2 regions of the Thalassospira sp. MCCC 1A02898 genome follow, and region 2 is predicted to be linked to the other one. Evidence: riboswitches for the same ligand, from Rfam matches in the RefSeq annotation. Region 2 holds a riboswitch; the other holds the start of a gene.
What was found. A riboswitch is a leader RNA that binds a small molecule or an ion and turns the genes downstream of it on or off. The one in region 2 is predicted to bind thiamine pyrophosphate.
Positions count from the first base shown of each region.

Region 1 (15,082 bases), on a different contig from region 2:
CGCACGTGACGGCAAGGAAGTCGTGATTTCCGAACCGGAAATCTCGGCCGAAGAGCTTTACGGCAAGAAATAGCCCCCACCCCAAATCCCACGCCCAGCGCAAAAGACCTGATTGATCATGGCCCTTTCCAACGAACAGTTTGACCGCATCGCCACCACCGTCATTACCGGCTTTCTGGGCAGTGGCAAGACCACGCTGCTGAATGCCCTGCTGACACAGGATGGCATGGATAAGACAGCGGTCCTGATCAACGAGTTCGGCGAAATCGGGCTGGATCACCTTCTGGTCCGTGAAGTGTCCGAAGATGTGGTGTTGCTCAATTCCGGCTGTATCTGTTGTTCGGTGCGCGGTGATCTGATTTCGGGTCTGCGTGATTTGTTTGTCAAACGCACGCGCGGTGAAATCCCGGAATTTGATCGGGTGATCATTGAAACCACCGGCCTTGCCGACCCGGCCCCGATCCTGCACACCCTGATGACCGACCCGCTTCTTACCACCAAGTTCCGCCTTGATAGCGTGGTGACCACGGTCGATGCCATCCACGGCGCAGGCCAGCTTGATAATCATCCCGAAAGTGTCAAGCAGGCGGCTGTTGCCGACCGCATCCTGATGACCAAGGCCGATCTGGCCGACGAGGCCGCGCGCACAGCCCTTGAAACCCGCCTGCGGGCGCTCAACCCGGCCGCGCCGATTTATCCGGTGGTCAATGGCGATATTGCGGTTTCAAAGCTGTTTAATGCCGGGCTGTATGATCCGACAACCAAAAGCATGGATGTGCAGAAATGGCTGCGTGATGAAGCCTACGAGCAACATGGCGATGATCATGCGCATCATCACGACGATCACGAGCATCATGACCATGATCACCACCACGCTCACAGCCACGACGTCAACCGCCATGACGACCACATCCGATCATTTTGCATCACCTTTGACGAACCGATCCATTGGGATGCCTTTGTCACCTGGGCCGAAATCTTTACCCAGATGCGCGGCGAAAGCCTGTTGCGCGTAAAGGGCATCCTTAATCTGGTCGGCGAAGATGCGCCTGTGGCCATTCATGCCGTGCAGCATGTTTTCCACCCGCCGGCATCCCTGCCCGCCTGGCCAAGCGATGATCATAGATCCAAGATCGTCTTCATCACCAAGGATCTTGGGCCCCAAGTGATCCGTGAATCGCTTTATCACCTGAATGCCGCGGTCAGCGAAACCAATGATGGCAACACGGTCAAAGAATAATCGACCGCATTTGAGCCACATCAAGGATCATCACCAGCAATTGCGGCAATCTCGTCCTTGGCTTGATACAGCCTCACTCTAAGTCCTGAACTTCGGGCGACCCATTAATTTGGTCGCCCTTTTTCTTTGCCTGAAAATCCCCACCCGCACACGGGGCAACCCCGGGCCTCTCGCCAATTGCACAGCCTGTACCATCCTGATGTACAGGTTGCGATCGGCGACATGCGCACTAAATCTGGCGCAAATCGGGCAAACTGACACCGGATCGTCATTTGCACATGACACCGCGAAGACCCAAAATCACAACAATCAAACGAAACAAGGGGGTACACCAGTATGATTTACCGGAACTGGCAGGACACTAAAATCCCGGCCCTTGGCTTTGGGACGTACGAGCTCAATAACGATGAAGCGGCGAAAATGATCGCCGAGGCCGCCAAGATCGGCTATCGCCATTTCGATACCGCCCAGATGTATCACAACGAACAGGGCGTTGGTCAGGGCCTGAAAAATTCCGGCCTTGCACGCGATGACTACTTCCTGACCACCAAGGTCTGGTACGACAAATTCCAAAGCGGTGATTTGCAGACCTCCGTGGTCGAAAGCCTGCGCAAGCTTGATCTTGACCATGTTGATCTGTTGCTTCTGCATTGGCCCAATGATGACGTGCCGCTTGAAGAAACCATGGCAGCCTTGAACGAGGTCAAAAACCTTGGCATGACGCGCCTGATCGGGATTTCAAACTTCCCGACCGCCCTGATTGATCAGGCCGTGTCGCTGACCGATGCGCCGTTGACGGTCAATCAGGTCGAATATCACCCCTATCTTGACCAGTCCAAGGTGCTCGAAAGTGTGCGCGCACACAACATGCTGCTGACCGCCTATTGCCCAATTGCGCGTGGCAATGTCATGAAGGACGCAACGCTTAAGGCCATCGGTGAAAAATACGGCAAGTCGCCCGTACAGGTCACCCTGCGCTGGTTGCTGCAACAAGACAGCGTCATGGCGATCCCGAAATCGGGCTCACCGAAAAATGCCGCGGCCAATTTCGATATCTTTGATTTCGAACTTTCGGAAAACGACATGGAAGCAATCCATGATCTTGCCAATCCAAATGGCCGCCTGATTGATCCGTCCTTCGCCCCGGAATGGGACAAGGCCGCCTGATCATCATCCGGCGTAACGGCGAACAAACATACAAAATTACCAAGACCGGCTTGCTTTAAGCCGGTCTTTTGCGTTTGGCGACACCGTTACATCAAAAACACGCGATTTACGGCCCGGTTTTGCCCACCGCTTGTTTCGCACCTGCGAAAAGCGTATTTTATCAAGGCCCTGACCCTAATCTAATCAACCAACTGGCAGCAAACCGCTTATGAGCACCACAAACACCACCGATAAAACCGCACCAGCCGCAACCAGCGAAACACCCAAAAAGGACGATATCGCCCATCGCCCGTATGAGGACGTTCTGGCCCTGTTGCTGGGCACCATGGTGGTGTCGCTTGGTGTCACGCTCTATAGTGAAAGCATCCTTGTCACCGGCAGTACCGCCGGGGCTGCCCTTCTGATTGAACATGCTACCGGGCTGTCGTTTGGCGTGATCTTCTTTGTGATCAACCTGCCGTTTTACTGGCTGGCTTTCAAACGCATGGGCAAGGCGTTTACCATCAAGACCTTCATCGCCGTTGGTCTTGTCTCGGCCTTCTCGAAGCTGACCCCGATGCTGGTAGAGTTCAACAATCTCAACCCGATCTATGCCGCGATTGCCGGGGGTGCGTTGATGGGGATTGGCCTGCTCATGCTGTTTCGCCATCGCGCCGGCCTTGGCGGGGTCAATATCCTCGCCCTGTACCTTCAGGAAAACTTCAACATCCGCGCAGGCTATTTCCAGCTCGCGGTCGACATGGTGATCCTCGTCTGCGCCTTCCTGACCCTGCCCTTCGACAAGGTCCTGCTCTCGATCCTCGGTGCAGTCATCCTCAACCTGATCATCGCACTCAACCATCGTCCGGGACGCTATTTGGCTGCGAGATAGGCAACCACCAAAGGCACGTCTCTTAATTGCTTTGCCCTACAACTTACTCTTCCATAAGCTGACAACATTCAGCAACTAAGAAGAGAGATAAAATTGAGGCGCCTATATAGTCTAGAATCCATCATTTGGGCCATGGTCGCCACAGCATCGCTCTCTGTTGCGTTTATGCTAGTGGACAATTATTGCACGCCTATTTCTGGGGCTGCTTGTGCAGCGTGGAGAGGTTTTAGTTGGGAAACTGTTCTTGCAGGCAGCCTTGGCTTAGCTGGCGGTCTACTAGTAATTACTGCAACTAGATGGCAGATAAGAGCTCAGAAAGAGGCGGAAATTAACCGCCAACTTCACAAGGTAGAAGTTCTTTACAAGCAACTTGCGGATGGATGCGACGAGCTTGAAAGACATGTGAAAATCTTCCGCAAGAGCTATAGAGATCAACGTGATTGGACACCGAATAACAACAAACAGGACCTTGAGAAGAAGAAGCGCTATCTAGGCGACGCCAACCTCTCATATCTTATTTCAGACGATTTAGACCTACCGAACAAACTCCGAAGGCTGGCCGTCAATGCTCACAATGGGCTAAATCCAATGTTGCGTACAACTTATCCCGATGATCCTGCTGCAGGTCCGGTGACCACCTTTGAAACCTTAGAATCTCATATTGCGGATTGCAGAAAGCGTCTTGCTGAGCTTTGGGAGGAGAAAGAGGAATACAAAACCTATCTGCGCGACCGTTAAGAACACCATATATTTAGCATTCTTCTTAGAAAAAATGGCGATCCCTGCAGGACTCGAACCTGCAACCTACAGATTAGAAGTCTGTTGCTCTATCCAGTTGAGCTAAGGGACCGCTGGGTGGGGTGGTTACGAACCCCGGGGCATGGCATTGGGCGCCTGCCCGACTGTTTTCACAGGTTTTAACGTCCCCTGTCAGACGAAACGGGGCGGAAATCCGCCCCGAGAATTGGTCAATTACGCTGGCGATTGCCAGATCAGACGACGCGTTTGAACGCGAAGTTATCGGCATAGGCCTTGAGCTGCAGCTTGCGCGGCTTCGGCATTTCGATGTCCGCGATCAGCTTGTGCTTGGCGGCAAAGGCCTGCGCCTCTTCGAGGGTTTCGAAATACATGCGGACCTGACCACGGGTGTCGGTCGATCCGATCCAGCCCATCAGCTGATCCGCGACCTTTTTCGCACCCGGTTCAAATTCCATGACCCAGTGCTTGGTCGCAGCCTGACCGGACTGCATGGCGTTCTTGGCAGGTTTGTAAACACGGACCTTCATCGGGACCCTCGTCTTGACCTTCGGGATAAGATGATGATGGCAGTTAAACGGGTCTCTCTACCCCCTGCTATCAGTTCATCTTTTACACCTTTTATCGTGACTTGGAAATCCCGTTGGGCATCCGAAAAACGATAAAAGGGGAAATGGTCGGGAAGGCGAGATTCGAACTCGCGACCCCCTGCTCCCAAAGCAGGTACGCTACCAGACTGCGCTACTCCCCGACGCGGATGTGGATTTAGCACCATCTTGCTGGGTGGGCAAGACCGCATTGCGTGTTTTTCTCGAAAATATGACACAAAAACCGACGCAAAAACCAAAGGCCGCAGATATCACCTGCGGCCTTGCTATTGCTGATTGATTGTGTGGCGTATCGATTGCGCGGCCTAGCGCGGCAGTCCTTCGACCTTTTCGCCAACCTCAAACCCCATCCGGTCAGACGAGCCACCATTCAGTTCAAGCACAAAGCGCACAGGCCTTGGCGATGGAATGATGGTTTCTGATTGCGGCACGGTGCGCTTTTCAATGCCGACAATAGTGCCGTCGGCCGCGATGAACAGCATATCAAGCGAGATAAAGGTGTTTTTCATCCACATCGAAATGTCGCGTGGTCCGCCGAAATCAAACAGCATTCCGGCGTCTTCAGCCATTTCGGTACGGAACATAAGTCCGCGCGACCTTTCTTCGGGTGTGATGGCCAGTTCAACATTGAACACTTCGCCATCAACAAGAAGACGCGACCGTTCATAACCGGTTGCCTTTGCATTCAGCCCGGCAACAACCGCCGCGCTGACAAAGCACACAACCAAAGCCATCTGAAAGAACGACTTCATACCCCATATCCTCTTAGTCTTTTGACGCGCTCCCGGACCTCGTCCCGGATGGCGCCACCCCGCCATGGATCCGCAAGCGTTGTGAACAACTCACTTGCCGGCTGTCTTCCACGACTATGCGCCCATTTTATGACACGCAGGATATTTTCCGCTGTGATGGGTAACACATCAGGTATTTCGATCCCGTTAATGGTTGCCCACACCCCGGACCAACAGCGTGCAACGCCATATGGACTATATCCTCCGCCGCCAAGAACAAGACTTCGGGGCGCCAATCGGGTCATCGCCCCCACGACTTCCCAGATCGACTGATTGCCCAAAAGCTGTCTGGACAGTGGATCCTCTGCAAGAGTATCACATCCACATTGTAAAACAATAGCTTGAGGCGCAAAACTTAATCCAAGCGGAATCAAATATTCAAAAAGGATGAAACGCATCTCGTCATCATGCATGCCGCCCGGCATCGGAAGGTTGCGCGCCATACCGCCTGCAATGTCATCAATTGCGCCGGTCTTGGGCCACAGGTCTTCCTGGTGGATGGAAACGGTCAGAACGCGCTCATCCTCGGCAAAGGCAATCTGCACGCCATCGCCATGATGGGCGTCGATATCAACATAAAGCACCCGGTCCAACCCGCTATCGAGCAAGGCATAAATGCCCAGAACCGGATCGTTGAAGTAACAGAACCCCGATGCCCGATCGCGCAAACCGTGATGGGTGCCCCCTGCCGGATGATGAATGATCCCGCCATCCTTGATCAGGTTGGCGGCCATCACCGATGATCCGGCGGCAGTCGCCGGACGCCGGAAAATTTCCGGATAGATCGGATTGCCATTCTTGCCGAGCCCGAACCGCTCCATCAGCTCGACGGGCAGCGACTGATCGCGTTCGGCCTGCATGACGGCGGCAATATAGTCCGGGTCGTGGAACCGCGCGAGCTGGTCTGGCGTTGCCACTGGTCCGGTCAGATAGGTGGTTTCATCCACCCAACCCAGCGCATGCACCATATCGACCACCAGCGACACACGCGGGATCGCCAGCGGATGCTTGGGACCATAGCTTGAGCCACGATAAATCTCGGCCGCAATCATGCGCGGCGGGATATTCGCGGGGCGTTTGTCAGGCATATCCGACATAAAAGAAGTTGAATTCACGACACGAAACCAGGAGGGAGTGAAAAAGCATGCAACGCAACGTCATTCATCGCAGATGAAACTATTCGCGATCAAACAGATGCCTACCAACTACTGAAATCAGAAAGTTCATGACGGCACGAACGCGCGGAGCTTTTCGAATATCGGAATGGACAAGCATCCAGACTTCCCGTGGTGGAAAGCTTTCAGCCTCGCGCAGGCGCGACAACATTGGATGATGATCCCCAACATAGCATGGCAACAAAGCAACGCCGATCCCGGTCGCCGCAGCCTCGGCCTGAATACTGATATCATTGGCTCGCAAGGAAACACTGCGTTGGCCCATATGCTTTTCCAACCAGGCATATTGCGGGATCTCTGAATTGGCATCATCCCAGTTGATAAATTCCCATTCGTTTTCAGGTTTGGAATATCCTTTGGCGGCATAGAACCCAAAAGACAGATTGCCGATCTTTCGCGTGATCAGGTCTTGATGTGTCGGACGCGACAAACGCAAGGCAATATCTGCCTGACGTTTATCCAAGGCACTAAAAGAGGATTCCCCCAATAACACAAGTTCGATCCCCGGGTGCTCTTGCCGCAGTTCGCCCAAGTGAGGCGCAATCATGATGTTTGCAATCGCCGGCGGCACACTGATGCACACCGTTCCCGATACGGTATCCCCCATCGCGGCGGTTAATCTTTCAACCGACAGCATCTCATTCTGCGCCCGTTGCCCTTGGTCTGCAATCTGCTTGCCTTCGACGGTTAACATCACCGCCTTGGGCAACCGATCAATTAACCTGACACAGAGGTCCTTTTCGAGTTGCCCTACCCGACGCGCAACCGTGCTGTGATCAACAGAAAGCTTTCTGGCAGCGGCAGAAAAGCTTCCCGTTTCGGCAACACTCAAAAAATATCGGAAATCTTCCCAATTCATCGCCCAATCCCTCAATGCGCATTTTTCCCCATTAAGGTCGACAATATATGGAATTCCAAACAAAACGAACCCGAAATAAGCTCCATCAAGTTAATCGAGTTATATCGCTATATTGGAGTCCCCCGCATGACATTAACTACAGTCACGACAGTTACGACCGTAAAAATTCATCAGGCTGGTAGTTCGGATCAGTTATGTGTTGAGCAAATCACCATTCCTGCCCCCTCGCATGATGAAGTTCGGATAAAACAATCACGGATCGGCATTAATTTCGCCGACATCTATTTTCGCAAAGGTCTTTATCCCATGCCTGAAATGCCAGCCACACTCGGCCTTGAGGCGATTGGGGTGATCAAGGAGGCCGGAAAAAACATAACCGGGTTCTCTGCTGGTGACCGGGTAATTTATGCGGGCTTCCCCCTTGGTGGTTACGTCACCGAACGTAATATTCCCGCCCAACATGTGATCAAAATACCCGATGACCTGAGTGATAAGAAAGTCGCAGGAACATTTTTGCGTGGCCTTACGGCCTGCATGCTGTTAACGGAATGCCTCTCCCCCAAGGCAAGCGAAACCGTACTGATCCATGCCGCCGCCGGTGGATTGGGTCAAATACTCGTGCGTTGGGCCAAACATCTCGGCCTCAAGGTTATCGGCACCGTTGGCTCCACCGAAAAAGCCGATCTTGCGCGTGCATTGGGCGCAGACCATACGGTTCTTTATAAACAGGAAGATTTTAAAAAGGCCGTCGCGCGCCTGACCAACGGCGAAGGTGTTGACTACGCAATTGATGGCATTGGCGGCGATAACCTTCTCAAAACCATTCAGTCCACCAAACCATTTGGTGTCACTATGAGTATCGGGCAAATCGCAGGTAACGTCGCCCCAATCCCGCCAGAGCTTCTGAAAAACCGCTTTCTGATCCGGCCCAGTATCCTAGCACTTCTGTCAGACAATGATCGCTACCACAGGCTTGCCAACCAGTGGTTTGACTTTGCGAGGCAGTCAAACTTTGCAGCAGCTTCCGAATATAACCTGTCAGATGTCAAACAGGCCCATGACGATCTTGAGGCCGGTCGATCAGCAGGCTCAATCGTCCTGCGCACAGACTAAAGGCGATTGATCGTGTCATTTGGCATAGCCTGATCGCGTTCGGCCCGCTTTAAAGTGATATGGATTTACCCTGCAATGGCGCGTGGCCGAATGATCTTGCCACTTTTGCGCTGCTCAAAAAGATGCGCGATCCAGCCTATCATGCGCCCGACGGCAAAAATACCAAGCCCTGCCCCCTTCGGGAGACAAAGTTCGCGTTCGATCAAGGCCAATCCGAAATCAAGGCTGGGATGCTGCCCGGTATTTTGCGTGACCAGATTTGCAATGCGTGCCCAGAACGCATCGCCAGTCTGACCACAGGCCTGCATGAGTGCACGGGTGCGCGGATCGCCATCGGGATAAAGCGGATGACCAAACCCCGGCGGCACATGATCGGGATCAATCTTGCCGCCAGCTTTTTCGACCTGATCCATCCACGCCCGACATCTCGGTGTCAGGCCGCCATGGCGCGTACCCGACAGGGTCGACAACCCCGCCATCAGGGATGCCGGTATGGTCGCCCCGGCCGATGCAGCAACACGCACCGCATAGGCCGATGCATTAAGCTCGTGATCGGCACAAAGCACGAGAGCCCGACGCAACAGGTCCGGCGCACTTTCATGATCTGACCATGCATTTGCCAGGACCAAATGGATCGGGCTTTTCCCGTCGTCTAAGATACCGGCAGCGGCCAGGGCGCCAAGCCGAATGATCCGTGCGGCGATCGGGCGACCATCACCACGGGGCGATCCGGTCATAAGCTCTGCCAACATCGCCACCATACGCGGAAGCGCCAGATCATGTTTGGCCGGAACAAAGTCCGGCACGGCATTCAACACAGGATCGCATCGAAGCCCTGCCAAAAGACCGGCCGCGTCCTCAAGCGTCATGGTGTGGGACAGTTCGACGGCGTTTTGACCGCGATAGTAAAACTGCCCATCGGCAATGCGGGTGATGCCCGACACAAGGATCGGCTCCCCCCAATCAATGGTCGAGGCTGCAACAGATTGCCGCGACCGTCCACGTCGTTTGCGATCATGCAGTTTGGCGACATCACGCCGGTCATACAGGCTTTTGCGTGCATCACCCGGATGGGCAACAGCGCGCACAATCCCCCTGCTGACATAGGCGTAAAGCGTGTCGCGCGATATGCCGACCTGTGCGCACACATCCGCTGCTGACAATGTGCAGAATGATCCGTCATCGATTTTTTTCATATTGATTATCTTGATCAAGATTGACGGTTTGTCCAGTCCGGCATGATGCTTTGGTCCTTACTGGTTCCGCCCCTTGAGAAAGGAAACGCCATCATGCCCAACCGGTTCACACCCCAGATCGCCAGTGCCCTTGGTCTTTCTGAAACACCTGCAATCACAACCATCGGCACAGATGCCTTGCCGTCCTATTTCGCAGTCACCGAACTCGCCTGCGCGAGTATCGGGATGGCCGCCGCGATGATTTCAGACTGGCGCGCCCTTGAAACCGGATCAGGCGCACCGGTAACGGTTGATCAGCGGCTGGCGTCGAAATGGTTCAATATGACAATCCGCCCACAGGGCTGGACATTGCCAAACGTCTGGGACCCGCTGGCGGGCGACTATCAAACGCGTGACGGGTGGATCCGGATACATACCAATGCGCCACATCACCGCGCGGCGGCACTTTCTGTTCTGGGCGATTACGAAACCCGCGATGATCTGGCGATGGCGGTAAGGGATTGGCAAAGTGATATGCTTGAAAACGAAATTGTTGCGGCCAATGGCTGTGCCGCAACCATGCACAGCCTTGCGGAATGGCAGGCACATCCGCAAGGAAAATCCATCGCAACCGATCCACTGATCTGCTGGGACCAGCACGCAAACACCAATGTCACCCCCGCATCAATTGACCCGGCCCGACCGCTACGTGGCGTCCGCGTTCTTGATCTGACCCGTATCCTGGCCGACCCCGTCGCCGGGCGTTTTCTGGCGGCTTATGGTGCCGATGTGTTGCGCATCGATCCGCCGGGCTGGGACGAAGGTGCGGCCATTCCCGAAGTCACACTTGGCAAACGGTGCGCGGGACTTGATCTGCGGGACCGGGAAGACCGAAAGCTGTTTGAAGAACTGCTGTCGAATGCCGACATCTTGCTGCATGGCTATCGCCCTGACGCCCTGCCGGAATTGGGGTATGACGCCAAAACGCTGCGCGCCATTAACCCGGCGCTGATTGATGTGACGTTGTCTGCCTATGGCTGGACCGGGCCCTGGGCCAAACGACGCGGGTTTGACAGCCTCGTGCAAATGAGCTGCGGCATTGCCGATTGGGGCATGACACATTCAGGCTCGAAAAAGCCCCTACCGCTTCCGGTACAGGCCCTTGATCACGCGACGGGATATTTGATGGCCGCCAGTGCTGTTCGCGCCCTGATCCGCCGCGCCACGCATGGCGAAGTCACAACCGCCCGCCACTCATTGGCCCGACCAGCCCATATGTTAAGCAAGACAGCAACACCTGATTGCATTGGAATGATCGCCGCGGAAACCGATGCTGATATTGCCCCGCATCCAGAAGTCACAGACTGGGGCTCAGCCCGACGCATCGCCTTTCCGGTCAGTATCGCAGGAACACCACATCATTGGGATCATCCGGCAGGAAAGCTGCATCGTCATGGTGCGCACTGGTAAGCTGTGATCAGGATCAAGTCCAAGAACTGTTACAAAACTTGACGTCAGCGATTTGTCTGCGCATAGTCCCCTGATCTCCGGGGGGGCCGATCGTAAATCGGCTGAGAGGTTCGGTGTTGCCGAACGACCCTTTGAACCTGAACCGGTTAAGACCGGCGTAGGAAGGATCGAATGCGCAACACAGAACACGCGCCCCAGATGGCGCAAGACAATCCAACCAGATTTGATATTGCGCTCCGTGCGGCCCGCGTGGCTTTCAACGGCGTCGATATTTTCCATGATCTTGACCTGACCTTGCAGGCGGGAAGCTTTACCTGCCTACTCGGTCCAAGTGGTGTCGGCAAAAGCACGCTTTTGCGCTATTTCGCAGGCCTCGTCGAAGGCGATGTTAGCGGGACCATCACCTGTTCGGACAACATCGCGCTTGACGGTCGGGTTGCCTATATGGCGCAGCAGGACCTGTTACTGCCATGGCGCAGTGTTCTTGAAAATGTGGTGCTGGGTGCAGTTTTACGCCACGAAAAACCCGATTATGAGAAAGCCTCACATTTACTGACCGAAGTCGGATTACGTGATGCGGCAGACCTGCGCCCGGCTGAACTGTCCGGTGGCATGAAACAGCGCGCGGCCCTTGCCCGCACATTGATGGAAGATCGCCCGGTCGTTTTGATGGACGAGCCGTTCTCGGCGCTTGATCCGCTCAACCGCCTGCGTTTGCAGGAACTGGCCGCACGGGTGCTGCGCGGCAAGACGGTGTTGCTTGTGACCCACGACCCGCTTGAGGCATTGCGCCTTGGCGACCGCGTTCATGTCCTGACTGGCAGCCCGGCACAATTGCAAGACGCCATCACGCCCAAGGGACAAAGCCCGCGCAATATTGCCGATCCCGAGATCCTGGCACAGCAGGCCGAACTGCTTGGCCAACTCGGTGCCGAGCGGTCGGAGGGCGCGGCATGAGCACGCAAAACAATCCTCATACAAATAAAAAGGCACTGTCGGAGCGCCGCTGGCTGATCCTTGCGCGGCCGCTGATCATTATCATTGCCCTGATTGCCACTTGGCAGTTGTTGGTGATTGTGACCGGTGCGCCGAAATACATGCTGCCCCCGCCCGCAGATGTTTGGCACACGCTGATCGCGCGTCATGCCGTCCTGTTCGATCATGCGAAATACACCATTGCGGAAACCGTGATCGGTCTGTTTGCCGGTGCGGCCCTTGGCACGCTGGCCGCCATTCCGATGGCGCTGTTTTCGCCAGTACGTTTCTGGTTGATGCCGATCCTGTTGGTTTCGCAGGCGATCCCGTTCTTTGCATTGGCCCCGCTTCTGGTTCTTTGGCTCGGCTTTGGGCTGGCCTCCAAAATCGCCATGGCAGCGTTGATCATTTTCTTCCCGGTCACAGTCGCCTTTTTCGATGGCCTGTCACGCACCGAAACCGGCTGGCTTGATCTGGCGCGCACCATGGGGGCAAGTCGTTGGCGGCTTTTGACCCATATCCGGTTGCCTGCCGCCCTGCCCGCCTTTGCATCGGGTTTCCGCGTTGCCACCGCCGTTGCCCCGATCGGGGCGGTGATTGGCGAATGGGTCGGGTCCAGTCACGGGCTGGGTTATCTGATGCTGCATGCCAATGCGCGGGTTCAGATCGATATGGTTTTTGCCTGTCTTCTGATCCTGTGCGCGTTTTCGATCACGCAATATTTCATTGTGGATCGCGTGCTGCGCGCAGCCCTGCCATGGCAACCCGACAGCCTGAAACCGGTTCGGTAAGACACCACACGCCTGCCTGTTTGGCAGCGTTTTAATCCTCATACTATTTATATGGCGCATCTTACGGAGGTTCATCCATGTCACGCCTTAAATCCATGATCACCGCGACCGCACTGGGCGCACTTGTTCTTGGAACGTCTTCAACCGCCTTTGCTGCGGACAAGCTGGTCATACTTCTTGACTGGTTTGTGAACCCCGATCACGCACCGCTGATTGTTGCCAAGGAAAAGGGCTTTTTTGCCAATCATGATCTGGATGTCGAACTGATCGAACCATCCGATCCGTCCGCCCCACCGCGCCTTGTTGCCGCCGGTCAGGGCGATGTTGCCGTAAACTATCAGCCTCAACTTCATGTTCAGGCGGCCGAAGGCCTGCCGCTGACCCGTATCGGCACACTGGTTGCCACCCCGCTTAACAGCCTGATCGTTCTTGAAGACGGCCCGATCAAGGAAATTGCCGATCTGAAAGGCAAGAAAATCGGTTATTCGCTGGCCGGATTTGAGGATGCGCTTCTGGGCACCATGCTTGGCAATCATGGGGTTTCGATCGATGATGTTGAGCTGATCAATGTGAACTTCTCGCTCTCGCCGTCGCTGTATTCCGGTCAGGTCGATGCGATCATTGGTGGCTATCGCAATTTCGAGCTCAACCAGATGGAAATCGAAGGCAAACCCGGCAAGGCATTTTATGTCGAGGAAGAGGGCGTTCCGCCCTATGACGAGCTGATCCTGACCGTGCGCAACGACAAGGTCGATGACCCGCGTTATGCCCGCATGCTGGCCGCTCTTGAAGAAGGTGTTCAGTACCTGATCAACCATCCTGATGACAGCTGGCAGGCCTTTATTGCCGCCTATCCGAACCTTGATGATGAACTCAATATCAAGGCATGGGCCGATACCCTGCCGCGCTTTGCGCTGCGTCCGGCCGCCCTTGATAAGGCGCGCTATGCCCGCTTTGCCGATTACATGGTCAAACAGGGCCTGATCACCGAAAGCCCGGCGCTTGAGACCTATGCGACCGTGATCGAATAAAATTCAGTCCCCCCCTGCTTTCGCAAGGCTCGCCCCAGCAACTGCGAAAGCATTGGTCTGCACCCCGCATGGGCAGACCAGCAAGAAAGGCCGGAATGTGTGTCCCGCGTTCCGGCCTTTCGCTTGCGCAGGTCAAATTCCCAGTTACCTTATGGTCACCCGCACAAAATGCAGAATGGCGATCATACGCAAACCGGATCAGGATCCAAACGTGCAGCAGCAAACAAAACCAGCCCATCACACCGATAGCGGCTTTGAAAACCGTCACCCCCTGCCTGATCCGGTTAAACGGTCGTTCCGGCATTTCTTAAAGCGGCGCTATTTCGGTGATGATAACTGGCCGAAGGCCAAACATCAGGTCGGTAAAATCCCCACCGAAACGCCTGATCACGACGCAATCCACAACCCAGATCCCAAACGCCTGCAGGTCACATGGGTCGGCCATGCCACGGTTCTGGTGCAATATGGCGGGCTTAATATTCTGACCGATCCGGTGTTTTCCGACCGCGCATCACCGTTCAAACGCGTTGGACCGAAACGCTATACACAGCCGGGCCTTGCCATCGATCAGTTGCCCAAGCTTGATCTGGTGTTGCTGTCACATAATCACTATGACCATTTCGACCTGGCCAGCCTGACGCAGCTTGGCAATGCGCCGCGTTATGTCCTGCCGCTGAAAAATGGTGCACTTCTCGAAAAGGCGGGCATTCGTGCTGATCGCTATGTCGAACTGGATTGGGATGAAAGCCATCATCACGATGATCTGAAAATCACCCACGTGCCGTCCAATCACTGGTCAAGCCGCACCACCAAGGACCGAAAGGAAATGCTGTGGGGTGGCTATATCCTTGAATTCGCTGACGGCTATCGGTTCTATTTTGTCGGTGATACCGGCTGGAACGAAGCCCTGTTTACGGAAATGGGCGCAATCCACGGCGGGATTGATTTCGGCCTGATCCCAATCGGGGCCTATGACCCGCGCGACTTCATGCGCAATGCACATTGCAATCCCGAAGAAGCCATTCAGATCATGCAGAAAATGGGCGTCAAACAGGCGCTT
Region 1 is NZ_LPXK01000013.1:500,235-515,316, forward strand. Features, by position in the region: gene hisI (phosphoribosyl-AMP cyclohydrolase) at 1-73, shown strand, start outside; gene AUQ41_RS19010 (GTP-binding protein) at 119-1,240, shown strand; gene AUQ41_RS19015 (aldo/keto reductase) at 1,577-2,407, shown strand; gene AUQ41_RS19020 (YitT family protein) at 2,616-3,278, shown strand; gene AUQ41_RS19025 (hypothetical protein) at 3,411-4,016, shown strand; tRNA gene AUQ41_RS19030 (tRNA-Arg) at 4,052-4,128, opposite strand; gene AUQ41_RS19035 (ETC complex I subunit) at 4,271-4,564, opposite strand; tRNA gene AUQ41_RS19040 (tRNA-Pro) at 4,709-4,785, opposite strand; gene AUQ41_RS19045 (DUF192 domain-containing protein) at 4,948-5,394, opposite strand; gene AUQ41_RS19050 (acetoin utilization protein AcuC) at 5,391-6,548, opposite strand; gene AUQ41_RS19055 (LysR family transcriptional regulator) at 6,610-7,467, opposite strand; gene AUQ41_RS19060 (quinone oxidoreductase) at 7,354-8,580, shown strand; gene AUQ41_RS19065 (citrate synthase) at 8,646-9,776, opposite strand; gene AUQ41_RS19070 (CoA transferase) at 9,870-11,225, shown strand; TPP riboswitch at 11,295-11,406, shown strand; gene AUQ41_RS19075 (ABC transporter ATP-binding protein) at 11,397-12,182, shown strand; gene AUQ41_RS19080 (ABC transporter permease) at 12,179-12,991, shown strand; gene AUQ41_RS19085 (ABC transporter substrate-binding protein) at 13,069-14,022, shown strand; gene AUQ41_RS19090 (MBL fold metallo-hydrolase) at 14,234-15,082, shown strand, end outside.
Region 1: it holds a riboswitch for thiamine pyrophosphate, as region 2 does, so the genes downstream of both, AUQ41_RS19075 (ABC transporter ATP-binding protein) here and thiM (hydroxyethylthiazole kinase) in region 2, are expected to answer to the same signal.

Region 2 (15,082 bases):
AAGACAGCACGCAGATGCGCGAGCGCGCAATCGCGTCGGTATCGGCCGGGGTGCGCAATGTGCATCCGGTCTATCTTGATCGTGCGCTCAATGCCGAGGCATGGGATGTCGAAGGCAAACGCTATATCGATTTCATTGGCGGGATCGGTGTTTTGACTGTCGGTCATCGCAACCCGGTGGTGATGGAACGCGTTGCCGCCCAGTGCGAACGCTTTACCCACAGCTGCTATAATGCGTTGCCGCACGAGCCCTATGTCGCGGTCACGGAGTGGCTGGCAGCAAACTGCCCGATTGAAGGTCCGGCAAAATCAATGCTGACCAATTCCGGCGCAGAGGCGATGGAAAATGCGCTGAAGCTTGCGCGCGCCTTTACCGGTCGCACCGGCGTAATCGCCTTTGAGGGCGGCTTCCATGGCAGGACGCTTGCGACCCTTTCGCTCACGGGTAAAACCAAACCCTATAAGACCGGGCTGGGTCCATTGCCGGGGCCGGTATGGCATCTGCCATATCCCTGCCCCGAAACCGGTGTATCGGTTGATGATGCGATGGCCGCCATCGCCAAGCTGTTTGCTGTTTCCGCCGATCCGGCGTCGGTCGGGGCGGTGGTGATTGAACCCGTTCAGGGCGAAGGCGGTTTTCGTGCTGCGGATGGCGCGTTTCTTGTCGCCCTGCGTCGCCTGTGTGATGAAAACGGTATGGTATTGATTGCCGATGAAATCCAGTCGGGCTTTGCCCGGACGGGCAAGATGTTTGCCATTGAGCATGCCGGTGTTGCGCCCGATATCCTTGTCATGGGCAAGGGCATTGGCGGGGGCTTCCCGTTGGCAGCCATCACCGGTGCCGAGGATGTCATGAGTGCGCTGGCTCCGGGCGGGCTTGGGGGCACCTATTCCGGCAATCCTGTCGCGTGCGCGGCAGCAACCGGCGTGTTTGAGGTTCTGGAAACCGACAAGCTTACTGCACGGGCCAAGCAGCTTGGTGAAAAATACGCCACCCATATCGCATGGTTGCGCGATCTGCCCGGCGGGCATGTGATCGGCAACATGCGCGGCATCGGGGCGATGCGCGCCTTTGAATTGATTGCAGATGACGGCAAACCGTCACCCAAACGTTTGCAATGCTTGTTGCAACTGGCCCGTGATAACGGGCTATTGTTAATGCCAAGTGGTGAGCACGCAAATGTGGTGCGCCTGCTGGCACCTTTGACCATTCCGTTTGATCAGGTTGATGAGGCCTTTGCCATCATCGCCAAACTGCTGCCCAAGGTGGCGGATATCAGGGATTGAACAGAGATCGAATTTGCCGGTGATCCGCGCCGGAAAGTTTAAAACGAAGGGAGTTTTACTGTGAGCTACAAATCCATTCTGACCGAACTTGGTTTGTCCGAAGCAGAGATTGCCAATGGCACCCTCAGTGTCCAGACCCCGGTTGACGGTTCGGAATTCGCCAGTGTCACCGAAACCACCCCGGCCGAGATGACCGATGTTATCGGCAACGCCAAAAAGGCGTTTGGCGCATGGCGTCAGGTTCCCGGTCCGCGTCGTGGCGAGCTGGTGCGTCTTCTGGGTGAAGAACTGCGCGCGGCCAAGGAACCGCTGGGCCGTCTGGTGTCGCTTGAATGCGGCAAGATCTATCAGGAAGGTCTTGGCGAAGTGCAGGAAATGATCGACATCTGCGACTTCGCAGTCGGTCTGTCGCGCCAGCTTTACGGTCTGACCATCGCGTCCGAACGTCCGGGCCACAAGATGATGGAAAACTGGCATCCGCTGGGTGTTGTTGGCCTGATCACCGCGTTCAACTTCCCTGTCGCGCCGTGGGCGTGGAACACAGCGCTTGCACTGGCTTGCGGCAATGCCGTGATCTGGAAGCCGTCGGAAAAGACCCCGGTCACAGCCCTTGCCTGCCAGAAGATCCTCGAAAAGGCGATTGCCAAATTTGGTGATGCACCGGCCAACCTGCATCAGGTTGTGGTTGGTGATCGCGAAATCGGTGAAATCATGACCGACAGCCGCGATGTTGCGCTGATTTCAGCCACCGGTTCAACCCGCATGGGCCGCGAAGTTGCCCCGCGTGTTGCGCAGCGCTTTGGCCGCACCATTCTTGAACTTGGCGGCAACAATGCCATGATCGTGACCCCGTCTGCCGATCTGGATATGACCGTTCGTGCGGTTGTGTTCTCCGCTGTTGGCACCTGTGGTCAGCGTTGCACGTCGCTTCGTCGCCTGATCGTTCACAAGGATGTCAAGGATCAGCTGCTGCCGAAAATCATTGCGGCTTACAAGTCGGTGAAAATTGGCGATCCGCTGGCCGATGGTGTTCTGGTTGGTCCGCTGATCGATGAAGAAGCCTTTACCAACATGCAGGCCGCCCTTGCCAATGCCAAGAAAGACGGTGGCACCGTGCATGGTGGCGAACGTACCCTGGAATCGGAATATCCGAACGCGTTTTATGTCACCCCGTCAGTGGTTGAAATGCCGGGCCAGACCGAGACCGTGCGCCACGAAACCTTCGCACCGATCCTGTATGTCATGACGTACGAGAACCTTGAAGAAGCCATCGCGCTTCAGAATGACGTGCCGCAGGGTCTGTCATCGTGCATCTTCTCGACCGATCTGCGCGAAACCGAACTGTTTCTGTCCTCGGTCGGTTCCGATTGCGGTATCGCCAACGTCAATATCGGCCCTTCCGGTGCGGAAATCGGTGGTGCGTTCGGTGGTGAAAAAGAAACCGGTGGCGGTCGTGAATCCGGTTCGGACGCATGGAAAGGCTATATGCGCCGCGCAACCAATACTATCAACTATTCCCGCGAGTTGCCGCTCGCGCAGGGCATCAAATTCGATATCTGATCACGCGTTTGATCATGTTCGATCCAAACCCCGCCGGTTTGCCGGCGGGGTTTTTCATTGTTTATGTTGCGCAAACAAAAAAAGCGGCCCCCGAAGGAGCCGCTTTTGTAATTCAGTCTCAAAGCGTCGGCTGATTAGCCAGCTTTGGAGAAGCGCTCTGCGACATATTCCCAGTTAACCAGGCTGTCGAGGAAGGCTTTGACATAGTCCGGACGCGCGTTGCGGTAATCGATGTAGTAGGAGTGTTCCCAAACATCACAACCGAGCAGCGGGGTCTGACCGTGAACAAGCGGGTTTTCCGCGTTCGGGGTCTTGGTGACAACCAGTTTACCGGACTTGTCCATCGCAAGCCAGCACCAGCCAGAACCGAACTGGGTTACGCCAGCCTGAATGAAGGCTTCTTTGAAGGCATCGACAGAGCCGAAATCTTCAACGATTTTCTTTTCGAGTTCACCCGGGATGGCGCCGCCGCCATTGCCCTTCATCATCTGCCAGAACTCAATGTGGTTCCAGTGCTGAGCAGCGTTGTTGAACAGGCCTGCTTTGGAAGCGTCGCCGTAAGATGCAACAACAACTTCTTCAAGCGACTTGCCTTCAAGGCCCGAACCTTCGAGCAGCTTGTTGCCGTTCACAACATAGGCGTTGTGATGTTTGTCATGGTGAAACTCAAGGGTTTCAGCGGACATGACCGGCGCAAGCGCGTCATATGCATACGGAAGTGCTGGGAGTTCAAATGCCATGATACAGTTCCTCGACTTTCATTATTAATCTGTGCGGTAACGCAACATATCCCTTTTTGCGCCGTCGATAAAAGTGAAAATCCCGTGCAACATCTTGGAAACCTTTGTTGCTGGGCCGACTGGCGCATCCGGGTCGTTACCCGTGCTACTTTATCTAGCACGCACGAGCGTTTATGCAACGCATCGCCACATTACCTTTGAATGGTTCGATATATGATGAACATTCAGGCCATCAAAACGTTCCCGGATTTTCCGGAAAAATTTGAACGGTTTGGGTCGTGGGGCAGGCGGGATGCCTACTCTTTGTAGAGTCCTACCATCTTCTGGCTTTCATCGCCATTTGTCAGTGTGACGTCATAGTCCCCGCGTTCAAGCGACGAGATGTCAATCTTGCACGGGAACCGCACGCAATCACGCCTGATGGCGATGGTGCCATCCGGGTGGCGCAGGGTCACTTCACCGCGCACCATTTCGGAATGGATGGTAACGCTGTCGGTGGTCGGTTTGGGTGCGACCTTGATTGCAGCCAGCCCGGCTGTCGTGATCGTCATAAGCCCAATCAGGGCAATGGCAACCGGCTTACTACGCAGAGATCTAAGCATGGCTTCCTCGCGCGGTTGTTCTTGGTTGATGCCTGATAACGTGCGCTACGAAGCCGAAAAATTAACGGCGCAAATGGGGCATTTCCGTGCCGGTCATTGTTATTTGGGCGCAACAGCCATGCGTTTTGCGCCCCATAACAGCTCTGGTCATTGGAGATCTGCACCGCGAAAGCCCAAGGTTACTGCGACAGATAAGCCCGCGCTGATTTGATTTTTTTAGCGATATATGCGGTGGCCTGTTTTGGATTGGGCTGCCCACAAATCGCCGAGACAACGGCAATGCCATCAGCACCGCTTTCAAGTGCCGGCAGGGCGTGTTCACCCTTAAGCCCGCCAATCGCAACCGATGGTAATCCGACCATCCGCACCAGTTTTTCAAGCCCGTCAAAGCCGATTGCCGGTTTATGGTCGGGCTTGGTTGCGGTGGCAAATATCGGGCCGATGCCGACATAATCGACAATCGTGCGGTCCACCTTTTGCGCGACGTCTTCGCTTTCAATCGACAGGCCGATGATCTTGTCCGGGCCAAGGCGGTCGCGGGCAATCTGCGAAGGCAGATCATCCTGACCGACATGCAGGCCATGTGCGCCAATGGCAATGGCGGCATCAATATCGTCATTCACGATCAGTGGTACGTTGGTGCCTTCCATCGCCTTCATCAATTCCCGACCAACGCGAATGAGGCCCTCGGTCCCGGCCTTTTTATCGCGCAGCTGAATGAGGGTGGCACCGCCTGCAATCGCGGCCATCGTGGTTTCCACCATCGAATGGTCGCGACACAGATCGGGATCAAGCACGAGATAAAGCGACAGATCAAACGACTTCATAGAACATTGACCCGAAGATTTTTGGCATAGGTCGCGGCATCAAGGCGATAAAGGCCATCGATAAAGGCTGTCATGAAGGAAGCCGGGCCGTTTGCGGTTTTGGCAGCGATTTCACCCGCCACGGCAAAATTGCCAAGGGCGGCAACGGTGGCTTCAAACGCCTGATCCGGTGCAACCGCAAGATAGGCGCCAACAAGCGCGGTTAGCGAACAGCCTGTGGCGGTGATTTTCGGCATCAGGTCCGATCCACCGGCAATGCGCACCGAACTTGTGCCATCGGTGACAAAATCAACCTCGCCCGTAACGGCAACAATGGCACCTTGTGCGATGGCAAGGCCGCGTGCGGCTTCTTCAGCCTGTTCGACCGGATCGCCGCTATCGACACCCTGACCGGCACTTTGGCCGCCGCCAAGCGCAATGATTTCCGATGCGTTGCCGCGAATGACGGTGGGTTTGAGTTTCAAAAGCTCCGCCACGGCCTCGCGGCGATACCCGGTGGCAAAATGCGCCACCGGATCAAGCACCCAGGGCTTGCCCGCTGCATTGGCCGACTTGGCCGCGGCAATCATGCCTTCGACCCAGTTGGGTGAAAGAGTGCCGATATTGACCGTCAGCGCACCGGCAATCGCGGCAAATTCACCGGATTCTTCTGGTGTGTGAACCATTGCGGGCGATGCACCCGCTGCCAGTAAAACATTGGCGGCATAGTTCATTGCAACATAGTTGGTGATGCACTGGACCAACGGATTGGTCGCACGCATGCGTTCAAAAAGATCGGTTGCGGTCTGGGAAATTTTGGTCGTCATGTCGAGGCTCCAATGCAGAAACTTTGCGTATGGAGACCCAGTTCGAAGTCGGAAAGATGGAGAACGTCGTGATCCGCGTTCGCACCGTCCCTACGCCAGTATGAACTGGATCAGGTTCAAAGGGTCACTGCGCGGCAGTTTCTCAGCCCCCTTGTCGGGGCTCCCCTTGGTGAGTGCTCAACATGGGTTTTAAACCGTCTTCTGTCAATTCATCCGATCGGCATGATTGGGCAAAAGAAAAACGGCGGAATGGTATGTGCCATCCCGCCGTTTCGAAGCCTTTTTGCGATATGTTACTTGCGACGTTCCATCGCGGCCTTGAGTGCGGCAGCCATCGCACCGCCATCGCCGCCAGCGTTACCACCGGCATTGCCACGGCTTTGGCCGCCCTGATGGCGCGGGCCTGATGAATGCTGCGGACGGTTGCCGCGCGATGCATCGCCACGATTGTCTGCACGTTTTTCACGCGTGCCTTCGTAATCCGGTGCGGATTTCATCGAAAGCCCGATACGTTTACGCGGCGCGTCGACTTCCATGACGGTGACCGACACGATCTGACCGGCCTTGACCACCTGACGGGGGTCTTCGACGAACTTGTCGGCCAGCTGCGAGATATGGACAAGGCCATCCTGATGCACGCCGATATCAACGAATGCCCCAAAATTGGTGACGTTGGTGACCGTGCCTTCAAGCTTCATGCCGGTACGCAGATCCTTGATCTCATTCACACCTTCGGTGAATTTGGCGGTCTTGAATTCCGGGCGCGGGTCACGGCCGGGCTTATCAAGCTCGGCAATGATGTCGCGGATGGTCGGAACGCCGAATGTGTCGTCGGCGAAATCTTCGGGGCGGAGTGTCTTGATAAAGGCCGAGTCACCGATCAGTTCTGCCAACGGCTTGGCGGCCTTGGCGCTGATCTTTTCGACCAGCGGATAGGCTTCCGGGTGAACAGCCGATGCATCAAGCGGATTGTTTGCGCCGCGAATACGCAAGAAGCCCGCGCACTGCTCGAACGCCTTTGGTCCGAGACGCTCAACCTTTTTAAGATCTGCACGCGACTGGAACGCCCCATTGGAGTCGCGATACCCGACAATATTGCGCGCCAGCGTCTCGGTCAGGCCGGCCACACGGGTCAAAAGCGGGATGGAGGCGGTATTAAGGTCAACGCCGACACCGTTCACGCAATCCTCAACCACGGCATCAAGCGACCGGGCCAGTTTGGTTTCCGATACATCATGCTGATACTGCCCGACACCGATGGATTTCGGCTCGATCTTCACCAGTTCTGCCAGCGGGTCTTGCAGGCGGCGTGCGATGGAGGCTGCACCGCGAAGCGACACATCAAGGTCGGGGAATTCTTCGGCTGCGAACTGCGATGCGGAATAAACAGACGCACCGGCTTCGTTGACGATGACCTTTGTCGCCTTGAGTGCCGGGAAGCGTTTAAGCATCTGACCGGCAAGTTCGTCGGTTTCACGTGAAAACGTCCCGTTACCAATCGCGATCAGTTCGATCTGATGGCGGGCCGCCAACGCAGCCATGGTGTTGATCGCGCCTTCGACGTCATTGCGCGGCTGGAAGGGATAAACTGTTGCGGTATCGACCAGTTTGCCTGTGGCATCGACAACCGCAACCTTGACACCGGTTCGAACGCCCGGATCAAGACCCATGGTCGCCTTTTGCCCGGCGGGGGCAGCGAGCAACAGGTCTTTCAGGTTATCGGCAAAGACCTTGATCGCACCTTCCTCGGCGGAGTCACGAAGGGTGCCAAACAGATCCAGCTCAATCGACAGCGACAGTTTGACGCGCCAGGTCCAGCGGACAGTGTCCATCAGCCACTTATCCGCCGCCCGGCCCTTGTCGGCAATACCGACATGGGCGGCAATCATCACCTCGGCGCGGCCCGGCTGGCTGCGCGGACGGTCTTCGTCTTCTTTGCCAAGGGTCAGTTTAAGCTGAAGGATATCTTCGTTGCGCCCGCGGAAAAGCGCCAGTGCCCGGTGTGACGGGCAGGTTTTGATTTTTTCGGAATGTTCGAAATAGTCCGAGAACTTGGCACCTTCGGCCTGTTTGCCCTCGATCACTGATGCGGTGATTTCACCTTCATTCCACAAGTGGTCACGCAGTTTGGCAACAAGGTCGGCATCCTCGGCAAAACGTTCCATCAGGATCTGACGCGCGCCATCAAGGGCGGCCTTGGTGTCTTCAACGCCTTTTTCAGCATCAACAAATTTTGCGGCTTCGGTTTCGGGGTCAAGCGTTGGGTCGTTAAACAGGCTGTCGGCCAGCGGCTCCAATCCGGCTTCGCGGGCAATCTGGGCCTTGGTGCGGCGCTTTTTCTTATAGGGCAGGTAAAGATCTTCAAGGCGGGTTTTGGTGTCTGCCTCGTTGATCGCGGCTTCGAGTTCCGGCGTCAGTTTTTCCTGTTCGCGGATGCTTTCAAGCACGGATGCGCGGCGTTCTTCAAGCTCGGTCAGATAGCGCAGGCGTTCTTCCAGCGTACGAAGTTGGGTGTCATCAAGCCCGCCGGTTTTTTCCTTCCGGTAACGGGCGATGAACGGAACGGTGGAGCCTTCATTGAGCATCTCGATGGTGGCAATGACCTGTTCCGGACGAACCGAAAGTTCTTCGGCGATACGCTGGGGAATTGGACGCATGGTTTCTCCTTGTTTTGCTCGTACGCTTGGAATAGCGGCTTTGGACGCGCCGGGAAAGAGTCTGTTTTTCCCAAATTTTTGTCCGCATCCACACCAGGATTCCCTGTTTGATTCCAAAGGTCTGAAATCATGTGGGTTTGTCGACACTTTGCCCCGAAGCCAAGCGGACTTGCCGATTCTGGTTTGGGACGTTATTTCTTTGGCAAATGTGATTTACCGGGCCGTGCCCAAAGCAGGAGAAGACGAATGGCCGGAAAGTTCCGCGAAACCGTCATCCACGAAGTTCCCACGGAAAAGGCAGAGCCGCAGGCAGAAGCCAATCCGGCATCTGACGAGATTGCGGGAGCAGAAGCCGCACCACAATTGTCTCAAGACGCGATCAATGCGCTTGCCGAAGCCAAGGCCGCCAAGGAAGCCGCCGCCAAGGCCCGCGAAATCGGCGGACCCAAGGGGCCTGAGCCGACCCGCTTTGGCGATTGGGAAAACAAGGGCCGCTGCATCGATTTCTGATCTGAACGCGCTTAAAGCAGACACGAAAAAGGCCGGAGCATTGTGCCCCGGCCTTTTTTTGTTTTTGCGATCAGCAAGGCAGCGAGTTACGCGCCGCGGATAGCCTTGATGTTGTTGGCATATTCAGACGGGCCGCCTTTGAAGGTCGCGGAACCAGCCACCAGAACATTGGCCCCGGCTTCGATCACCTGTGGGGCGATTTCCGGGTTTACGCCACCATCGACTTCAAGGTCGATATCACGGCCGGTGGCATCAATCATCTTGCGGATGCGTTTGATCTTCTCAAGCTGGCTTGGAATGAATTTCTGGCCGCCAAAGCCCGGGTTCACGGTCATGACCAGAACCAGATCGACCATGTCCATGACATATTCAATCACACTTTCCGGGGTCGACGGGTTGAGCGAGACACCGGCTTTTTTGCCCAGTGACTTGATCAATTGAAGCGAGCGATGCAGGTGCGGGCCGGCTTCGGCGTGGATGGTGATGATGTCAGAACCGGCATTGGCAAATGCCTCGATGTATGGATCGACCGGTGCGATCATCAGATGCACGTCAAACACCTTGTCGCTATGCGGGCGGAGTGCCTTGACCACGTCCGGGCCAATCGTGATGTTTGGCACATAGTGGCCATCCATCACATCGATATGGATATAGTCAGCGCCGGCTTCGTCAACAGCGCGTACATCAACGCCAAGCTGGGCGAAATCCGCCGAAAGGATCGAAGGTGCAATTTTAATATTTGACGTGGTCATGCGTCACAGGTCCTGAAGCAATGCGGGATATGGGAAATGCGCGGCCTTCATACCCCAGATTGCCCCCTATGTCACCCGAATGGGACTCATGGCTGCCTTGTGTGCGTTAAACCGTGATTTTGTGGTTGAAAATCAGGACTTTTTGACAAGCCGTGCACAGAAAAATCCATCCATGCCGCCAAAATCGGCCATGTGAATGGGGAGAATGCGCAATTCACCCGCATCGTTGATTGCTTCATCCCAGCCACCCAGTTCGTCGGCGGTGATGGCTTTGCGTTCATAGTTCGGATGATCCGCCAGGAACGATTTGACCTGATGTTCGCCTTCTTCGGGTTGCAGCGAACAGGTGCAATAGATCAGCTCTCCCCCGACATTCAAAAGCTTGTCCGCCTGATTAAGCAGCTTGGTCTGAATGGGAAGAAGCGATTGCATCAGCTTGTCATTCTGGCGTAGCAGAATGTCCGGATGGCGGCGGATGGTGCCTGTGGCTGAACAGGGCGCATCAAGCAAAACCGCATCGGCGCGTGGCGTATCAGGTGCAAGATCGGTGGCATCGCCGGTGACGACTGCTGCGCCAAGCGAGACACGTTCAAGGTTTTCAAAAACGCGTTTCAGGCGACCTTCGGATTTATCGACCGCAATTGCACTCGCACCAAGGGATGCAAGCTGCATGGTCTTGCCGCCCGGTGCGGCGCACAGGTCATAGATGGTTTTGTCCTTGTAGGCCGAAAACAGGGTTGCCGGAATGGCAGCGGCTGCGTCCTGCACCCACCAGTCGCCATCCTTGTAACCCGGAAGATCACGGATACGGCGACCCGGTTCAAGTCGCACCGATCCGGTCTGCAGGACAATGCCATCCATCTTTTCGGCCCACTCGGCGGTCTGGCTGCGATCCTTGATCGACAGATCCAGCATCGCGTGGCCAAGGCTTGCTTCGGCAATGCCTTGGGCGATCTCGGCGCCATAGGCCTTTTTCCAGGATCCGCGCAGCCATGCCGGGATGTTGAGCTGCCAGTCTTCAACACCTTCCGGCCATTCAAAGCCATCACGCTGCAAGCCACGCAGAACGGCATTGATCAGTTTGGTGTATTTATGCAAACCCGCATCACGCGCCAGATTGACCGTACTGTCGACCGCACCGTAGTCAGGCGTATCCATAAAGAACAGCTGTGCCACACCAAGCCGCAGGATGTTGGTCAAGCGTGCTGCGACCCGGTCCTGTGGTGGTTGATAACGCGGGGCAAGCACGGCATCAATTTCGCCCAGATGACGCAGCGTGGTGCCCAGCAATTGACGCAGGAAATTACGATCAAGCGACGGCAGACCATAGCCATGCTTTGACAGAAGTTCGTCCAACGTCACTTCACCGCCGCGCAGTTCCTGCAGGGTTTTAAGCGCAAGCATGCGCGGATCGGGTGCCTCTACCGCCTGTTTGCGGGGGGCATTGCGCTGGGATGGACGGGAACGACGTTCTGCCAAAGGGATATCTCCGGTTTCGGTTTATGTGCAGTAGTTAAGCGCAGCATGGCAAACTGTAAAGCATCAAGCATGGTTTTGCGTGGCATGGCTGCTCTGTGCGGCTGTGTCGGGAATGGTGGCAGGATGGTGGGGCTGACAGGGTGAAAAGCCTTGCGATAGGGGGTAGGTCCGGCTAATCCAGACGGATCAATCTGATGGGGACTGAGACAAGGGCGATCCAACGATGACTTTTGCCGGACTTGCGACCTTTGCAAGCATCTTTCTGATCGGCTCGATGTTGCTGACGTGGGTGGTGCTGAATTATCTGCGGCGCAAGGCGATCCTTGATATGCCAAATCACCGTTCCAGTCACGCTGTACCGACCCCGCGTGGTGGCGGGCTTGCCGTGACGCCGCTTCTGATTTTGCTGGTGGCAGGTGTTTTTGTCTTCACCGGTGTTTCGGCTGTTGGTGACTGGCTGATGCTGGCCGCTTGCGCGGGGCTTGGTTTGCTCAGTTGGCTTGATGATCGTCATGACCTGTCCGCGGCTAAGCGCTTTGCCTTGCAATTTGTTGCGGTGATTATTGGCATGCTGGCCCTTGATAAACCGGTTCTTGGCGGACTGGTGCCGATGTGGCTGGATCACGTGTTGGTGGTTTTGGCATGGGTGTGGTTCATCAATCTGTTCAATTTCATGGATGGGATTGACGGGATTACCGGTGTCGAAGCCGGTTCAATCGGCCTTGGGATTTTTGTGCTCACCCTTTTTGTGCCGTTGCCGCAATTCATCGGGCTTGGCTATATCGGGCTTGGCATTCTTGCAATCATGATCGGGTTCCTGATCTGGAACTGGCATCCGGCGAAGCTGTTTCTTGGCGATGTCGGATCAATCCCGCTTGGCTTTATTCTGGGGTGGCTGTTGTTAAAGGTCGCCTCCGAAGGGGCTTGGGCCATCGCGCTGATTTTGCCATCCTATTATCTGTTTGATGCGACATTCACCCTGATCAAACGGGCTCTGCAGCGCGAGAAAATCTGGCAAGCGCATCGCGAACATTTCTATCAGAAAGCCACCCAGCGTGGGTTTTCGCATGCACGGGTGTCGCTCATGATCCTTGTCAGCAACCTTATTCTGATTGCTGTTTGCTTTGCCCAAAGTGATACACCGGACTGGATGCGGGTGATTGCAGCACTGATCGTTGTGTTGGGGCTTGTCGGTATGATGGTGAGAATGCCGGTTCGCGAAACACCCGGCACCTGATCGATCAGACGATTGCGTGCATTGCTTGACTTGACGTGGGCGGGGCGCGAAAAGAAACCCTTATCCGCCTGTCGCCAAGCGGGTATATCCTTATAAAAACAGAAATCTGCCGGTAAGGGACCGCATGCTGCGATTATTTCAGCGAAGCCATATTGCCTTTGTCCATGACATCATCATGGCGGCAATCTCCTTCCCGTTAGCCTTGTATCTGCGGGTCGGGGATGGCGTGGTGTATTATGCGCCGCAAAATATTCTGTTTTCTTCTGGCATTTTCACGCTGATCGCAGCCGTGTCCTTCTGGTATTTCGGTCTGTATCGCGGCATTTGGCGCTATGCATCGCTCAACGATGTCATCCGTATTGCCAAGGCGGTATCGGTTGCTGTCGCGGTTCTTTTCATAGTTCTGTTTCTGACCACACGTCTGGACTGGATGCCACGTTCGGCGCCAATCATTCAGTGGTTCCTTCTGATGGCCTTGCTTGGCGGGGCACGCCTGACCTATCGGATTGCCAAGGACAAATCGACTGCACGTGCACTGGTGCGTCAGGGAACAGCACGTGTTCCGGTCTTGTTGATCGGCGCGGGCGATGAGGCAGAAGCCTTTATCCGCGAGACCGAACGATCTGCTAATACTCCGTTCAAGGTCATTGGTATCGTTTCGCTGACTCAAGGTCGGGTCGGTCGCAACATGCATGGTGTTGACGTTCTGGCGACTGTCGATCAGCTTGAAGATGTCATTCAGAAATTACAAAAGGGCAGGCACGGCTTGCCGCGGCGTTTGGTTCTGAGTGGTGATGCCCTTCGCCACGAGGACAACGCCAAGTGGGTCGAGATTGCTGATCGCTATGGCATGACCCTGGCCCGTCTGCCCAAGCTGGGCGATCTGCGCGAAGGCTTGGCCGATCCGCTGCAAATCCGCCCGGTGGCGATTGAAGATTTGCTCGGTCGCCCGCAGGCCAGACTGGATCGCGATCGTGTGCGCGAAATGATTGCTGGCAAGCGGGTGCTGGTGACCGGCGCCGGCGGATCAATCGGTTCGGAACTGGTGCGTCAGATCGCATCTTATGGTCCGGACAGCCTGACCTTATTGGATGCCGGGGAATTCCAGCTTTACGCCATCGATATGGAGATGGCGGAAAAGTACCCCGATTTGCCGCGTGAAAGCATTCTTGGTGATGTTCGCGATCAAACCCGCATCGGTCAGGTTTTTGATCTCTACAAGCCCGAAATAGTATTCCATGCCGCGGCCTACAAGCATGTCCCGCTGGTCGAACACAACCCCAATGAAGGTATTCTGACCAACACGCTGGGCACGCGCAATGTGGCCGAGGCCTGCCGTGCCGCTGGTGTTGGCACAATGGTTCTGATTTCAACTGATAAGGCGGTGAATCCGGCCAATGTCATGGGGGCATCAAAACGTCTGGCGGAATGTTATTGTCAGGCGTTGGAAACTCTCCCGCTTGACCAGCGTGGATCGACCCGGTTTGTCACCGTGCGCTTTGGCAACGTTCTGGGTTCTACCGGGTCTGTGGTGCCCCTGTTCAAGCGCCAGCTTGAGGCCGGTGGCCCGCTGACCGTGACCCACGAAGGCATCACCCGCTACTTCATGACCATTGCCGAGGCCGTGGAACTTGTTTTGCAATCTGCGGAGCTGGGGCGCCACGGGGTGACCGAGGGCGGCAAGATTTTCGTCCTTGATATGGGCCGGCCGGTCAAAATCATAGATCTGGCGCGACAGATGATCCTGCTGTCTGGCTTGCAGCCGGACAAGGATGTGGAAATCAAGGTCACCGGTTTGCGCCCGGGTGAGAAGCTCTATGAAGAGCTTTTCCACGATTCCGAACCGCCTGTCCCGACCGAGACCGATGGGGTGCTTTTGGCGGCCCCGCGTGTGGTTGATTATGGCCTGATCAAGCAGGTCTTTGATGCGCTGGAAGACAGTGCTACCAACCGCAATACTGCTAAAACGCTGGAGCTGATCAGCCAATTGGTGCCGGAATTCCAGCCGCCCGAGATCGGTGTGAAGTCGATCTTTGCAGACAGCAATGGCAGCGAAACCGAGGCAGCCTCCTAAAAGCTGCTTTTCACCGCATTTCCAATTGTTGTTTCAATGATCTGCACGTTCATTCTTTGATGGAATGAATTCGTGCAAAATTGTCGTTTGTCATGCCCGAAACCGGACCATATTTTGCCATCCTGATGATGAACGGGAATGATCTTGCCGAATAAGGCCATTCCACAGGTTCAATGTGATCCCGTCTTTTGGAGGCCCCATGTCGACAGACGCCTTTGTCCATCCCGATGAAATTCGTTCGATGTTTTCCAGCGCGATGTCCGACATGTATCGCAGCGAAGTGCCACAATACGGCACCCTGATGGAACTGGTATCCGAGATCAATCAGAACAAACTTGAATCCGATCCCAAACTTGCCGACAGCCTTGAATATAATGGCGAGCTTGAGCGTATCGACCTTGAACGACACGGCGCGATCCGGCTCGGCAAACCAGAAGAGCTGTTTAATATGCGCCGACTGTTTGCCGTTATGGGTATGCATCCGGTGGGCTATTATGATTTGTCTGTTGCCGGTGTGCCGGTGCATTCAACCGCATTTCGCCCGATTGACGA
Region 2 is NZ_LPXK01000001.1:589,531-604,612, forward strand. Features, by position in the region: gene AUQ41_RS02720 (aspartate aminotransferase family protein) at 1-1,286, shown strand, start outside; gene AUQ41_RS02725 (aldehyde dehydrogenase family protein) at 1,347-2,846, shown strand; gene AUQ41_RS02730 (superoxide dismutase) at 2,981-3,586, opposite strand; gene AUQ41_RS02735 (hypothetical protein) at 3,883-4,188, opposite strand; gene thiE (thiamine phosphate synthase) at 4,368-5,015, opposite strand; gene thiM (hydroxyethylthiazole kinase) at 5,012-5,821, opposite strand; TPP riboswitch at 5,892-5,998, opposite strand; gene AUQ41_RS02750 (Tex family protein) at 6,115-8,478, opposite strand; gene AUQ41_RS02755 (DUF1674 domain-containing protein) at 8,725-8,988, shown strand; gene rpe (ribulose-phosphate 3-epimerase) at 9,075-9,740, opposite strand; gene AUQ41_RS02765 (RsmB/NOP family class I SAM-dependent RNA methyltransferase) at 9,873-11,219, opposite strand; gene AUQ41_RS02770 (glycosyltransferase family 4 protein) at 11,443-12,456, shown strand; gene AUQ41_RS02775 (nucleoside-diphosphate sugar epimerase/dehydratase) at 12,581-14,530, shown strand; gene AUQ41_RS02780 (VOC family protein) at 14,730-15,082, shown strand, end outside.